Regions from separate parts of the Bariatricus sp. SGI.019 genome, predicted to be linked through region 2. Evidence: predicted binding sites of a transcription regulator. Region 2 holds the regulator's gene; the other holds the start of a gene.

Region 1 (8,110 bases), on a different contig from region 2:
GTCCGTCCGGTGTAACACCGCCGGTATTGATGTTCGCAAAGTCTGTATAAGTAGCACTTTCCTTTAATGTGATACCTACTTTTACCGGTGCAGGCTGGTTGTAGAACTTCACCCACAGACATTCCAGAAGTTCCAGAGCCTTCTCGTCATCCAGAATACCTGCCTCCACATCTCTCTCATAATATGGGTTCAGATGCTGATCAAGTCTTCCCGGGCTAAATGCATCCCATGGATTCAGCTCAGTTGTAACTGCAAGGTGTGTGAACCAGTATAACTGAATTGCCTGCCAGAAAGTCTGAGGCTTGTGTGCCGGAACAACCTCCAGGTTCGCTGCAATCTGAAGAAGTTCTGCCTTTCTGGTCTCATTTTCCTCTTTCTCTGCCATCTCAAGCGCAAGCTTATGATAACGCTCTCCCAGAATGATTACTGCATCACAGGAGATGTCCATAGCCTTCAGCTCTTCACATTTATTCACTGCTTCCGGATCATTGATATAATCCAGTTCATCCATTGTCTTATGAATCTTCTCTTTATAATCCATATATCCGGTAGTAAATACCTGCTCACCACCACAAGTATGTCCCGGACCTCTCTGCTCCATAAATTCTGTAAACATACCTGCACTGTAGCATTCCTGCCATTCCGGAGTCATTCTTGAAAGGATCTTCTCTCTCATACTTCTTCCTGTCCAGTATGGAATGATCTCCTCTGCCTGAAGCTTTCTGTCTTCTTCTGTTGTATGGAAGGATACCAGCTCACGTTCACTCATGACCACCATATCCTCTACACTGTGACAGCAAAGTTCCGGGAATGTAGGTGATGCCTGCGGATCCTTACCTTTTTCGCCGATGATCAGCTCTCCGTCTCCCAGATACAAGGTCTTCTTGGAAAAATATTCTTTCAGAACCATTGCTCTCATAACCGGGATTGAATATCTGCCGTCATTTTCTTTGTAGAAATCAGTCTCGATCTTTGCTCTCTCAAGATCAATGTGAACAGGTGTCGTCACACTGATTTCCCGAAGTTTCTGAATTCTTTCATTCATACCACGTAATTTTGCCATATGTTTACCCTCCTATTTTTGTGTTCTGGAATCCGGATTCTACGAAGAGTCTGACGAAGCTCTCCATCTCTTCCTTCTCCGGTGCATGTAAATCTGTTCCCTTATATTCCATATCCAGCTTGGAATACTTTCCACTTCCTGTATCATGATACGGAAGCAGATTAATCTGAGCCGGATGAATATCATGTTCTTTCAGAAACGCTATCGTTTCTTTCATATTTTTTTCATTACCATTTACTTCTTTTATTGTTGGAATTCTGATATATATTCTTGCTCCATCCGCTGCAAGACGAATCAGATTATCAAGAATCAATTGATTATCCACTCCGATATACTTTTTGTGAAGTTTTGGATCCATAACCTTTACATCATAAAGAAATGTATGAACATAAGGGAGAATTGCCTGAAACTTCTCATATGGAACATATCCGCATGTATCAATCGTAAGTGTAACATCCTGGCGTTTTAGCTCTTTTGCAATTGCCAGTATATAGTCTATATCCATTGCCATTACTTCTCCGCCGGAAAGCGTCACGCCACCGCCAGATTCTTCATAAAACATCTGATCCTTCATCAGCTCTTTTATCAGCTCTTTTACAGAATATTCCCGTCCTATAATCTCACGAATTCCTATTGGACAGAAGTTTACACATTTTCCGCAGAATGTACATGCATCTTTCTTCATCTCTGGCTTTCCATTCTCCATGGATATTGCCCCATTCGGACATACCTTTGCACAAGTTCCGCAGCCAACACACTTCTCCTTGTCACACTGCATCTCTTTTTCAAACCGCTGAGTCTCCGGATTGTGACACCATTCACATTTCAAAGGGCAGCCTTTAAAAAATACAGATGTACGAATTCCGTCGCCATCATGGATAGAAAACTTCTGAACATTCGTTATCAGCGACATCTCGTCTCCTCCATTTTCATAATCATGAAATATCATTCGATTTTTTCTTCCCTATTTTCATAATACAGTATTATTGTTAAATTTTCAACATATTTTATCAGGTTTTTTTTCATAAATCTGATGTGTCTTTTTTGTGCATTATCTCTAAATATCCATTGTTTTAAGTTGATTATTTTCACAAATTACAATATAATGAAAATATCGCTATAAAATCTACTCATTTTATATAAATATGAAAACGAGGTGTTACTATGAAAAGTATTCAGGAAATCGGAAATACTATTAAGCAAGAGCGTCTGAAACAGGGAATGACATTACAGCAATTAAGTACTGCAACGGGTTTTTCAATCGGATATCTGTCTCAGTTCGAGCGAGGGCTTTCCCAGATTGCCATTGACTCACTGCATAAGATCACAGATGTTCTTGGCATGGAATTTATCGATTTTTTCCGTGAAAAAGAATCCTCTCCTTCTGCCTCACCAGTCACAAGAATCTACGATGCCAGCTGTGATAAGGTCAGCGACCAGATCATTCAATATACTTTAAGTCAGAATGCCAAGAACTTTTCCTATCTTCCACGGCTTTATCATCTCATGCCTCATATCGGATCGGATGAGAACATAGAATTATATGCTCATGAAGGAGAAGAATTTATCTATGTGCTTGAAGGTGTTCTGAAATTATATGTGGAGGAAGATGAATATATTATGTATCCGGGAGACAGTGTCCAGCTTGATTCTACCAAGAAGCATAACTGGACCAACTGCGGGACTCAGATTACCAAGATTCTGACTGTGAATATGCCAAATCCTTTCAAATAAAAATAATCCGTAGCATTCCCTGCAATATCTGCAGAAATACTACGGATTATAATTATTTATTTTCTCTGGCAACTCTGACTACAGTGCCCACAGTCACATCCACAGCTGCTTTTCCCATTTTTCTTATTTCTTCTCATGATCACAACCGCAATGATCACAACCACAGCGACCGCCAGAAAGACAAGTATATCTGCAATATTCATACCCTACCTCCTACTTTACAATCCAACTGCCATGCAGATGAGCCTTACAATAAAAGCAATGATCCACGCTACTACACACTGCCAGAAGACGACCCCAACTGCCCATCTTGCTCCCAGTTCTCGTTTAATAGAAGCAACGGCTGCAACACATGGTGTATACAGCAGAGAGAATACTAGCATCGTAGCAGCAGACAGCGTTGATATTGCAGTCTGAATGCTGTTTCCAAACAGAATTTCCATCGTAGATACCACACTCTCTTTTGCCATAAACCCACTGATCAGTGAGGTTACGATACGCCAGTCTCCTAATCCGAGAGGTCCCATGATCGGTGCAATCCACCCAGATATGATAGCCATCAGACTGTTAGAAGAATCTTCTACCATATTTAGCTGAAGGTCAAAACTCTGCAGGAACCATACCACGATCGTTGCGATCAAAATGACGCTGAATGCTTTGCTTAAGAAATCCTTGGCCTTTTCCCACAATAACTGTGCAACATTTTTTGCACCCGGCATACGATAATTTGGCAACTCCATAACAAACGGAACAGCTTCGCCTTTAAATAGTGTATTTTTAAACAGAAGGGCTACCAGAATCCCAACAATGATCCCCAGAATATAGATTCCTGTCATAATGAATCCGCCCTTACCCGGGAAAAATGCACTGACAAAGAAAGCATAGATTGGAAGCTTCGCTGTACAACTCATAAATGGAGTCAGAAGGATCGTCATCTTACGGTCTCGTTTACTTGGCAGTGTTCTCGTTGCCATCACGGCAGGAACAGTACATCCAAATCCAATCAGCATCGGAACAATACTTCTTCCTGACAGTCCAATCTTTCTCAATAATTTATCCATGAAGAAAGCAACTCGTGCCACATAACCACTATCTTCCATAATAGATAAGAAGAAGAACAAAGTCACTACGATCGGGAGAAAACTAAGTACACTTCCGACACCACCAAAGATACCGTCAATCACCAAGCCATGGAGAGCCTGATTCACATGAGCCGCAGTCATCCACTGATCCACAACCTCCGTCAATACATCAATACCGGTCTCCAAAAGTCCTTGTAAAAATGCACCGATTACGTTAAAAGTCAGGAAGAAGACCGCTCCCATAATGGCAATAAAGCAAGGGATCGCAGTCCATTTTCCCGTAAGAATACGGTCAAGCTTCTCTGAACGGACCCGCTCTTTACTTTCTTTTGGCTTCTTCACTGTACGTTCACAGACATACTCAATAAAGTCAAAACGCATATCCGCAATGGCAGCACTTCTATCCATACCGCCTTCTTTTTCCATCTGTACTACAATATGCTCAATCATAGCCAGTTCATTCTTGTCCAGTTCTAGCTGCTTCAGAATCAAGGAGTCCCCTTCAATCACTTTTGTTGCGGAAAAACGAAGCGGAAGTCCTGCTCTTTCTGTATGGTCTTCAATGATCGATTCCACGGCATGAATTGCACGGTGAATTGCACCGCCATGATCGTCTTTACTGCAAAAGTCCTGTTTCTGCGGACGTTCCTGATATTGTGCGATATGTACTGCGTGCTCGATTAATTCCCGGACACCTTCATTCTTGGCCGCAGAGATTGGAATAACCGGAACTCCCAGTAAAGCCTCCATTCCATTGATATCTATGGCACCATTATTATTCATGACTTCATCCATCATATTAAGGGCAACAACCATAGGAATATTCATCTCCAGAAGCTGCATTGTCAGATAAAGATTCCGTTCAATATTCGTTGCATCAACAATATTAATGATTGCCTTTGGTTTATCCCCAAGAACAAAATTCCTGGAGACAATCTCTTCACTTGTGTAAGGAGACATAGAATATATTCCCGGAAGATCTGTAACTCTTGTATTCGAATGACCTTTGATTGGACCATCTTTGCGATCTACTGTAACCCCAGGGAAATTCCCCACATGTTGGTTAGATCCTGTCAATTGATTGAATAATGTCGTCTTTCCACAATTCTGATTTCCTACAAGGGCATAGGTAAGTACCGTTCCATCCGGCAATGGATCTCCGTCATCCTTGGCGTGATATTTACCATCTTCTCCCAATCCCGGATGATCCGTAGGATATATTTTGTCAATACGGCTATGCTTATTCGTTCGTTCTTCAATTAGCTGAACATTGATCTGATCTGCATCTGCAAGACGAAGTGTCAACTCATATCCATGAATCTGTAATTCCATCGGATCTCCCATAGGTGCGAACTTTACGACTGTAACTTCCGCCCCCGGAATCACACCCATATCCAGAAAATGCTGTCTTAGAGCTCCTTCTCCGCCTACTTTCGTAATAACAGCACTTTCTCCGATTTTCAGATTCTTAAGTGTCATTTGTAACACCTCCATATATGTACATGATAATTATTTTCAATTAAAGTTATACCACGCTAACCAAAATTCGTCAAGACTATACAGTCTTGAATTTTTCTGTTTCTACTGATATAATAGAACAAACTTAAATGGTATATATTAACAGAAAATAGAAAGGTATTATTATGCGTCACAATAGATCTTCTGAAGATTATCTGGAAACTATATTGTTATTAAGCAAAAAGTTACCAGTTGTTCGTTCCATTGACATAGCGGTTGAGTTGAATTTTTCAAAACCAAGCGTCAGTGTTGCTATGAAACATCTGCGTGAAAATGGCTGTATAGAAGTAAACCAGGCTGGTTTTATTACTCTGACAGATAAGGGTATGCAGATTGCCACCAGTGTATATGAGCGTCATCAGGTACTCTCTGACTGGCTGATCTCTCTTGGTGTAGATCCCCAGACAGCTTCTGAAGATGCCTGTGAGATGGAACATCAGATCAGCGATGAAAGTTTCCAGGCTATGAAAAAGTTTATAAAAGAACACTCAGCAGTGTTAAAATAAAGTTTATCTATTCTGTCTGGGTGCAGCTCCACCTTTCATCTGTCCACCCATGTCTCCGTTTCCATATATAAGGCTATCCATGATAATTTTCTGTGTGCTGTTTCCTGCCGTCAGTGTATAGGCTTCTCCTTCTGTGATCTCCGGACAGCTTACAATCACAGAAGTATATTCCTTATCTGTCGTCCAAGAAACCAGTTCGTTTTCACTGCTGTCCGTAAGAGAAATGATGCTTCCCGCCGCTTGTGTATCTACCGTCACCATCATAATTCCCTGCGTGGAAGAATCACTGAAATTCTGCGTCATTCCTGAAGAACCCGCTGCTAAGAAGATTCCGCCTGTTATCACACCTTTCCCATTATAATCCAGCGAACCATTTCCATTATTTGTAGGTCCAGACACATAAGTCTCTCCACCTGATATGGTCAGATCACCATTCGAATCAATTCCGTCACCAGAAGCACTGACATGAATTGTCCCGCCTGATATGTGGATATATGAGCCTTCCTCTACAGCAAAGATATCCTCGCCGCCACCTTTGAATCCACTACTGTCATTGCCACCGGCTGCATTCAATCCATCATCGCTTGACGTCACGTCGATATCTCCACCTGTAATGTCAATAGTCAGACCTTCTAGCCCCTCATAGCTTTCTGATACTTGAATCGTTCCATCTGCAATCAATAGTGCAGAATCTGCATGCATTCCGTCATCCTTTGCTGTAATGTCAATGTTGCCTCCTGCAATGTATATGAATCCCAGGCTGGTATCATCTGTATTTGACGCGTGGATTCCATCCTTTCCAGTTGTGATATGGTAAGTTCCGTCTGCGATCCGTACACTGTCCTTTCCAGAAAGTCCATGCTTCTCAGCCGATATGTTATAAGTTCCGCTTGTTAATACCAAGTCATCTTTTGACACCACCGCGTGTCCCGCCGCTGCATTGATCGTCAATATACCTTCTCCATTTAAAGTCAAATCGTCTTTTGAAAATATCACCGCGTCAATATTATTGTCGTCAATCGCTGTGTAGATTCCCCCGTTCGTCAGGACATTGGAAGAACCGGATACAGTCGTAATAAACACCTTATCCGCAGAACGCACATAGATTGCTGCCGACTCTTTGCTTGTGATCTCCACGCCTTCCAGCACAAGCTGTACTTTATCCGTATCTTCTGCATCACAATAACCATTCCGTTTGCCAGCTCACCAGACAGGATATAAGTTCCTTCATCCGTAATCGTAATGGTATCTTCGTTGATCTGAACAGCATCTGATTCGCAGGAGCTTTTGTTATCCGAAAGAGTTATGCGTGTGCTGTCATCTTCATCATAACCAATCTCTTTATCCCGATCTGTAAACATATCCGATGTATCAATCCCACTTTCGTTGGACGTTATTTCTGTCTTCTCCTCTTCTGCGGTCACTGCATTTTCTCCAGCAGAGTCAGAATTTCCCTCGCTACAGCCTGTTAAAAACATTGCTCCTGTTAATAAAAGCACTGCTATCAAAAAAGCATATCCGATATAACCCATTCCAACTACAAGTCCGGTTCCCATGGCAAGAAAAATTGCACCGATTTCCTTTGCAGAACCCGGAACCGAACGGAAACGAACCAGACTGAATGCTCCTGCTACAGCCACACCGGCACCTACATTTCCATTGACCATCATAATCACTACACATACAATAGCCGGAAGCATTGCCAGTGTTGCAACAAAGCTCTTCGTATAACGTGTTTTCCACATATAGCTTCCTGTCAGAATAAGGCCAATAATCAGTGCACTGCCTACACATAGTAAGAAATCAGACAGTCCAATCACGCTTGTCATATCTGTATCAAAAACTCCCCGAAATATTGTATCAAGCATATTGAATTCCTCCCTTCATCTGCTGATAGGCTGTTCCATATTTTGAAAATGATATTTTATACAAATGGTTTCTGGTCAACGCCTCACTCATCCACAGCGGGATTCCCCCAGATGTCTTAATCTCCATCAAAGTCTGCCCCTGTTCCAAAATCGAAGTTCCATAAATATCACTTCCAAGAGACAGATCATCTTCCCGGTATAAAATATTTTCATCAAACGTTACCCGAAAATCACTTCCATCAAGTGCATAATAGGCCTCTCTTTCATAGGATAAAAAAACCGTCGGGTGAAGAGTTTTATAATATTCCCAAAAATATCGGATCTCATTGCCAATCTGTG
Region 2 (8,110 bases):
TTTTGTGATACCTCTGTGGCGAAGGATAACTGCTTCCTCAAGCGTTGCGACTGCATAACCCCAGATGTATTCTTTCGTACTAAGAAGCCTTGCTATCTGAACAGCTCCATGCCCATATCCATCCGTTTTAATAACTGCCAGCATCTTAACACCATCTTGTATATTTGCCTTCATCATCTCAATATTATATTCTATTGCATCAAGATCAATCCTTACACAGACTCTCGTATAATTCTTCACTTTTTACCTCCTCCTGCTCTTTAAATGCATTGGATAGATACTCCGTCAAATCTCTTGCCAAAACACTATAACTTCCTTTATCGATACGGGCATAATCACCTGCTCTTCCATGTAGGTATGCTCCCAAAACAGCGGCTTTCCTACAACTGAGTCCTTGCGCCAAAAGCGCAGCTATTATTCCCGCCAGTACATCTCCAGAACCAGCTTTTGCCATTGCCGAATTACCCGACATATTTACATAGTTTCCTTCAGAAACTGATGCAACAATAGTTCTGGCATCTTTCAGTACACAAGTCCATTGACTTTTTTGAACAAATGAATCCAGTATATCCATCCTATGTTGTTTTAATTCCTCTACACTTATATGTAACAGCCGTGACATCTCTTTCATATGTGGTGTTATCACAAAATCTGTATGATGAATCTTTTGAAGATAAGCGTTATGCTCCGCAATCAGGTTCAAACCATCTGCATCAATCAGACAAGGTACTTTCACATGCTCAAGAGTTGCCTTCAATATTCTCCTGGAACGCTCACTGATTCCTATTCCAGATCCAATACAAACTGCATCTGCCCATGTTAAAAGATTTAACAACTCAGTCTTATCAAAAATGTCATAAGTTGTAATAATTGCTTCCGGAAGGAGCTGCTGTAAAATAATCCTATTTTCTTCCGGTGTATAGATCTGTACCAGTCCTGCTCCAGACATATATGCCGCTTTTGCATTCAGATAAGCCGCTCCAGACATACCTTTACTTCCTGCAATTACAAGTAACTTCCCATATGTCCCTTTATTCGAATTTTCTTTTCTGGCTGGCAGAAATTTACAATATTCCTTCTTCTCATAAGTATATGCCGTTTTTTCGGTAGCAATTATTTTTTCCGTATGGATTCCGATATCAGCTACAATCACTTTACCAGAATATTCCTTTCCGGGATAGATTGCAAGTCCCAGCTTTTCCATTTGAAAAGTCACCGTAATATCTGCACGGAAAGCAATTCCAAGGACACTTCCATGATTCGCAGATATTCCAGATGGCATATCTACAGCAAATTTTACAGCCTTTGCTTCATTCATCTTCTGAATAATCTGAAAATATTTTCCTATAATCTCACGGCTAAGTCCAACACCGAACATCGCATCTATTATGATACTATATTCGTCTTCTTTGTACTCTTTGAATATCTCAACACCTGTTTCCCTTAATTTACTCATCTGCTGTTTTGTTTCATCCGTACGATGAGATTCATTTCCTACAAAACAAACTGTCACAGGATACCCTTTTTCCTTTAAAAGTCTCGCTATCGCAAATCCATCACCACCATTATTCCCTGAACCACATACGATACACGCTTTGGACAGATCAAGCTTTTCCGCCTCCATAGTCTCTACACATCTCTTTGCAGCACGCTCCATTAACTCCATAGACGAAATTCCCAGTTCCTGTATTGTATATTGATCCGCCTTTTTCATTTGATTTCCATTAAGCAGATATCGCATAATCTCACCTTCCAAGTTCATTTTACAATATAAAAGGACGTGTAAAAACCAGCCCGTCTGCGCATGCCAGTCATTACACGTCTTTGCTTTTTATTTCTTATGTTCTTCGTTATATCGGCTAATATTGTATGATAACTGCATTAAGCTTTCAGACAAGTGTACATTTTCAACAATTATATGATCCGGCAGATTCAAATCTGTATGGGCAAAATTCCAAATTGCACGAACACCATTGTCTACCAGCATATTAGCCACTTCAATTGCCTTGTCCTTTGGAATAGTTAAAACTGCAATCTCAACATCATTCTGTTGGACAAATGACTTTAACTCATCCATCATACGAATCGGCACGCCTCTGATTGAAACACCTACCAATCTTGGGTTGACATCAAAAATTCCTTTTAATACAAATCCTCTCTTCTCAAAAGCTGCATAATTAGCAAGAGCCTGCCCCAAATTACCAGCTCCTATAATAATCATATTATGAGCCTCTTCCAAGCCAAGAATCTTACCAATCTCTGTATACAAATATTTAACGTTATAACCATAACCCTGCTGACCGAACCCACCAAAATTGTTAAGATCCTGACGAATCTGAGATGCAGTCACTTTCATACGCTTACTCAAATCGTTAGACGAGATACGCTCCACTCCATTTTCAAGTAGCTCTCCTAAGTATCGATAGTATCGTGGCAATCTACGGATGACCGCCTGGGAAATCTCTCTCTCTTCCAATAGTCTCACCTTCCATTTCATTCTAAGAAATATTATATAGAATTGTGTGAACAAAGTCAAACTTTTAGTTGTATTTTGTCCTATTTTCGCTATAATGAAAACGAGTGAAAAAGGAGGATATGAAAATAATATGATATTAGCATGTCACGGAATCAGTAAATCTTTCGGCGAAAAAGTGATTATCGCTGACGGTTCTTTTCATATAGAAGATCACGAAAAAGCAGCTCTTGTTGGTCCCAATGGAGCGGGAAAATCAACGCTTTTTAAAATGATTGTAGGTGAGCTTCCTTCTGACCGCGGAGAAGTAATTTTAACCAAAGGCAAAACCTTGGGATATCTTGCACAGCATCAGGCTATGCAAAGTGGAAGCACTATCTATGAAGAAGTGAAACTTGCCAAATCTGATATCATCGAAATGGAAACACAGATCCGTTCCATCGAATTAGAATTAAAACATTTAGAAGGTGATGCATTGACATCACGCCTTGAAACATATAATCGTCTGACAGCTTCTTTTGAACGCCAGAATGGTTATGCATATGAAAGTGAGATTAACGGGGTATTAAAAGGTCTTGGTTTTACAGAAAATGATTTTTCTAAACCCGTAGATACCCTTTCTGGGGGTCAGAAAACCCGCGTCTCTCTTGGTAAATTATTGCTCACCAAGCCAGATATCTTGCTTTTGGACGAGCCTACTAACCACTTGGATCTAAACTCTATAGCTTGGTTAGAAACTTATCTTCTGAATTATCCAGGAGCCGTTCTGATCGTATCTCATGACCGTTACTTTTTGAACAAAGTAGTGACTAAGGTCTTAGAAATCGAATCTGGAAAATTGATGACCTATAATGGAAATTACAGTGATTATGCTGCCAAAAAGCAGCAGCTTCGTGATGCTCAGATAAAAGAATATTTAAATCAGCAGCAAGAAATAAAGCATCAGGAAGCCGTAATTGAAAAGCTTCGTTCTTTTAATCGTGAGAAATCTATTAAGCGTGCAGAAAGCCGTGAAAAGATGTTGGAAAAGATCCGTCCTGTAGAGAAACCCTTGGAAGCAAATAATGAGATTCACTTAACATTAGAGCCTTCTTGTGTCAGCGGTAACGATGTTCTGTCTGTTGAACATCTAAGTAAATCATTTCCAAATCAAGTTCTGTTTCAAGATATAAGTTTTGACATTAAACGCGGGGAACATGTTGCAATCATCGGTGACAATGGAACGGGGAAAACAACACTTTTAAAAATCTTAAATCAGGTAATATCAGCAGATTCCGGTACATTTACATTGGGAACTAATGTAGCGATCGGATACTATGATCAGGAACACCATGTACTACATATGGAAAAAACCATTTTTGACGAAATTTCAGATGATTACCCGGATTTGACTAACACGAAGATCAGAAATATGCTGGCCGCTTTTTTATTTACTGGGGATGATGTGTTTAAACGGATCGGTGACCTAAGCGGTGGAGAACGTGGCAGAGTATCTTTAGCGAAGCTGATGCTTTCGAAAGCTAATTTTCTGATTCTTGACGAACCAACAAACCACTTGGATATTCCATCAAAAGAAATTCTGGAAAAAGCATTGAACAACTATACCGGAACTATCTTATATGTTTCACACGATCGTTATTTTATCAATCAGACAGCAACAAGGATCCTTGATCTGGTGAATCAGACTTTTGTAAATTATATAGGGAATTATGACTATTATCTTGAAAAAAAAGACGAGCTAACAACCATTTATGCTGGTGCCCCGTCTTCTGTTTATATTCCAGGAACTGCAAATTCTGCTATATCTTCTGGCAAAGACTCTGTTGCAGCAAATGTGTCAGATTCTAAGCTCGACTGGAAGGAACAAAAAGAAGCACAGGCTCGCGAGCGAAAACGAAAAAACGAACTGAAGAAAACCGAAGAACGCATCACTACTCTTGAAGAGCGGGATGCTAAGATTGACGAAATGATGTTGCAGGAAGATATTTTTACAAGTTCCATTAAATGTCAGGAATTAGCCAATGAAAAGGCAGCTATTGCGGAAGAACTTGAAGAGCTGTATATAAAATGGGAAGAGCTGGCTGAATAGCTACAGCTCTTCCTTTTTCAGTAATTTCCATGGACGTTCTTTTCCAAGCCATCCCATTTCTTTCCAATAATTATCATCCACCGGACTCATTCCTTTTTTATGAAAGCTTCTCATAATATAGAACAGAGCACGAGTCTTGATTCCTGGATTCACTCCATCTGGATCTTTGGAAATCTTTAATACAAGCTTACTCAAATCTCTGTCAATCCGCTCTTTCTTATCTGCACTGACACCATCCCAACCAAGCGATGCCACCGACATTCCGTAGGTATACACTCTAGCGGCACCCCAGAACTGGAGACTAATCTTCATATCCTTAAGCGTAGATCTCACGCCGCCTCCCGCGGCAGTTGCAATACACACTGCCTGTTTTCGAAACATAGAAGCTCCCGGTCTGTGAACCATAAAACGATATCCATAATGATCCAACATAGATTTCATCGCTCCCGTTACATGCATGACATGAACCGGTGAAGTCAGAATCAACAGGTCAGCTTTATCAATCAAGCCAGTCAACCGCTTCATGTACATTAGATAATCAAAACATTTTGTCTCATCTTCCATAATACATCTTCCACAGCCTCTGCAAAACTCAGGCATATCCTTCGGTAGAAATAGTTCAATTACCTGATCCTCCTTTGTAGCAATCTTATCAATCAACATTTTTCCCACATGATAAGTAGAACCCTTTCGCATAGTTCCATTAATCATCAATATATTCATCTTCTATACTTCCCCCATTCATATAATCTACATCTGATGTCTAACAATCGTATATTCATCGCCATAACTATAATATGGGCAATCGTAATATGTATTGGTCACAAATCGATACAATTCATCCTCATCTAATGCCATCTGACAAGTGAAACATTCATAGTCCTCATCATATTCATAATGAGCACATGATTCACAATTACTCTTCACGATACACAACTCCTTCCTGGGAACAAGTATAACATATTTTTCATTTGGGTACACCCTAAATGTAAAAAGGGGACGTAGTAAAAGTTAATTTTACTACGTCCCCTTTTTACTATTAATTACTACAATTTCTCAGCAATTGCTTTTATAAACTCTTCACTATTCAACACAGTTGGATTCTCTAAAGTTGTAATTAAAGCAAGATCTTTGGTCATTTTTCCTTCTTCAATTGTGTCGATCGTTGCTTTTTCAAGCTTATCTGCAAAATCCATCAATTCCTGATTGCTGTCTAATTCACCACGTTTTCTCAACGCTCCGGTCCATGCAAATATAGTGGCAACTGAATTGGTTGATGTTTCTTCTCCTTTTAAGTGTTTATAATAATGACGCTGTACTGTTCCATGTGCAGCTTCATATTCATAATAACCTTCTGGAGATACCAGTACAGAGGTCATCATAGCCAATGAACCGAATGCGGAAGAAACCATATCACTCATTACATCTCCGTCATAGTTCTTACATGCCCAGATATATCCGCCTTCTGATTTCATAACGCGGGCAACTGCATCATCAATCAACGTATAGAAATATACGATACCAGCGTTTTCAAATTTTTCTGCATATTCTGCATCATAGATTTCCTGGAAAATATCTTTGAATGTATGATCATATTTTTTAGAAATCGTATCTTTCGTCGCAAACCACAGATCCTGCTTGGTATCCAAAGCATAATTGAAGCAGCTTCTTGCAAAACTTTCAATGGATCCGCACAGATTGTGCATTCCCTGTGCAACACCTGGTCCTGCATAATTATGTACCAGTTCTCTCGTTTCTGTTCCATCTTCGGCAGTATAAACCAGTTCTACTTTTCCAGGTCCCGGAATCTTCATCTCCGTATTCTTATAAACGTCACCATAAGCATGTCTCGCTATTGTAATTGGTTTCTTCCAATTCTTCACACAAGGTTCTATTCCCTTTACCACAATTGGAGCGCGAAATACTGTTCCGTCAAGAATAGCACGGATTGTTCCATTCGGACTCTTCCACATTTCTTTTAGATTATATTCTGTCATACGTGCGGCATTTGGTGTGATTGTTGCACATTTCACTGCTACTTTATATTTTTTAGTAGCATTTGCAGAATCGATGGTTACTTGGTCATTGGTCTCATTTCTGTGTTCCAGTCCAAGATCATAATACTCCGTGTTCAGTTCAATAAATGGTTCCAGAAGATTCTCTTTGATCATCTTCCACAAGATTCTTGTCATCTCATCTCCATCCATCTCTACAATTGGTGTTGTCATCTTAATCTTTGCCATCTTGCTTCTCTCCTTTTTGATTTACTTCTCCATATGGAGGTTCTCCATAACATTCATGATATGCTGATTCGCAAGCATTTCAGCCTGATCAGCGTCTTTATTCTTAATTGCCTCAAGAATACCTTTATGTTCCTCGATTGATTTCTGTGCTCTGTCCTTGGCACCTACCGACAAAGTACGTGCCATCTTCACATATTTGTGAAAATCAGATAATACATGTTCTAGTATACGACTGTTGGATGCCTCATACAAGACTTTATGAAATTTACCATCCAATTCAGATACCTGTGCCGCTTTTCCTTCACTCTTTTTTTGCAAATGAAACTCTGACAATAGAATAATCTCCTCTAATTCTTCTATCTGTTCATCGGAAATATTATCTGTCGCCCATCTTGCACATAAGCCTTCCAAAAGAGATCTTATTTTATAAATATCATGTACATCTTTTTGAGTAATACCTTTTACATAAGCTCCCTTATTAGGAATGATCGTCACCAGCCCCTCTAGCTCCAACTGTCTAAGCGCCTCCCTAACTGGCGTTCTGCTGACTCCCATTTCTTCTCCAATGGAAATCTCTCTTAATTCATCATCATCTTTATATACTCCAGAAAGAATATCTTCACGGAGTTTTTGAAATACCTTTCCTCTAAGAGAATGGTCTTGATATTCTTCCATGTTCTGCTCCTTCTTCGATTCTATTTCTCCTGGACAAGGCTGACTCCAAGCTGTTTACATGCATCATCAATAACAACAAGCAATTCATTATCTGTCAGTACCGTAACACGGCCTTCCTCATACTCTTTATCTACCCATGCCTTCACCATTATTACTAATTCTGAATTTTTATCTACTTGTTTTTCTTCAGGCAGATGAAAGTACGTATTGATCCAATGCGCAATCCCAGCAAGACCAGATGTATTGGATACTGCAACCAACGGTGGTCGTTTGAGGAATTTATCTGTATCAAATATATTATAAATCTCTTCATTTTTTAATAGTCCATCTGCATGAATACCCGCTCTGGTAACATTAAAATTCTTTCCTACAAATGGTGTCCTTGACGGAAGCTGATATCCTATCTCTTTCTCGTAATAGTCTGCAAGATCTGTAATTACCGTTGTATCCATACCATCCAATGTTCCTCTTAACTGTGCATATTCAAATACCATAGCTTCCAAAGGTGTATTGCCAGTACGTTCTCCAATGCCAAAAAGTGAACAGTTTACACCGCTTGCACCATATAACCATGCAGTTGTAGAGTTACTGACTGCTTTATAAAAATCATTGTGACCATGGAACTCAATT

What was found. Region 2 encodes Rex, which represses fermentation and respiration genes when NADH is low (regulators of the CRP and FNR family bind a similar motif). Its sites were predicted from a motif close to ATTGTTAANTANTTAACAAT; they were not measured.
Region 1: a site for Rex is predicted at 2,049-2,068, ahead of ACQRD1_RS08995 (trans-4-hydroxy-L-proline dehydratase activase). Genes of this name have one in related genera too.

What each region holds. Positions count from the first base shown of each region.
Region 1 is NZ_JBNPOQ010000012.1:20,820-28,929, forward strand. Features, by position in the region: gene hypD (trans-4-hydroxy-L-proline dehydratase) at 1-1,063, opposite strand, end outside; gene ACQRD1_RS08995 (trans-4-hydroxy-L-proline dehydratase activase) at 1,068-1,976, opposite strand; gene ACQRD1_RS09000 (helix-turn-helix domain-containing protein) at 2,228-2,797, shown strand; gene ACQRD1_RS09005 (FeoB-associated Cys-rich membrane protein) at 2,854-3,000, opposite strand; gene feoB (ferrous iron transport protein B) at 3,016-5,358, opposite strand; gene ACQRD1_RS09015 (metal-dependent transcriptional regulator) at 5,523-5,903, shown strand; gene ACQRD1_RS09020 (carbohydrate-binding domain-containing protein) at 5,907-7,040, opposite strand; gene ACQRD1_RS09025 (DUF4956 domain-containing protein) at 6,947-7,771, opposite strand; gene ACQRD1_RS09030 (polyphosphate polymerase domain-containing protein) at 7,764-8,110, opposite strand, start outside.
Region 2 is NZ_JBNPOQ010000017.1:34,889-42,998, reverse strand. Features, by position in the region: gene alr (alanine racemase) at 1-240, opposite strand, end outside; gene ACQRD1_RS11420 (NAD(P)H-hydrate dehydratase) at 206-1,741, opposite strand; gene ACQRD1_RS11415 (redox-sensing transcriptional repressor Rex) at 1,832-2,476, opposite strand; gene ACQRD1_RS11410 (ABC-F family ATP-binding cassette domain-containing protein) at 2,607-4,562, shown strand; gene ACQRD1_RS11405 (flavodoxin family protein) at 4,563-5,285, opposite strand; gene ACQRD1_RS11400 (DUF6472 family protein) at 5,313-5,489, opposite strand; gene ACQRD1_RS11395 (NADP-dependent isocitrate dehydrogenase) at 5,609-6,805, opposite strand; gene ACQRD1_RS11390 (GntR family transcriptional regulator) at 6,827-7,480, opposite strand; gene ACQRD1_RS11385 (2-isopropylmalate synthase) at 7,501-8,110, opposite strand, start outside.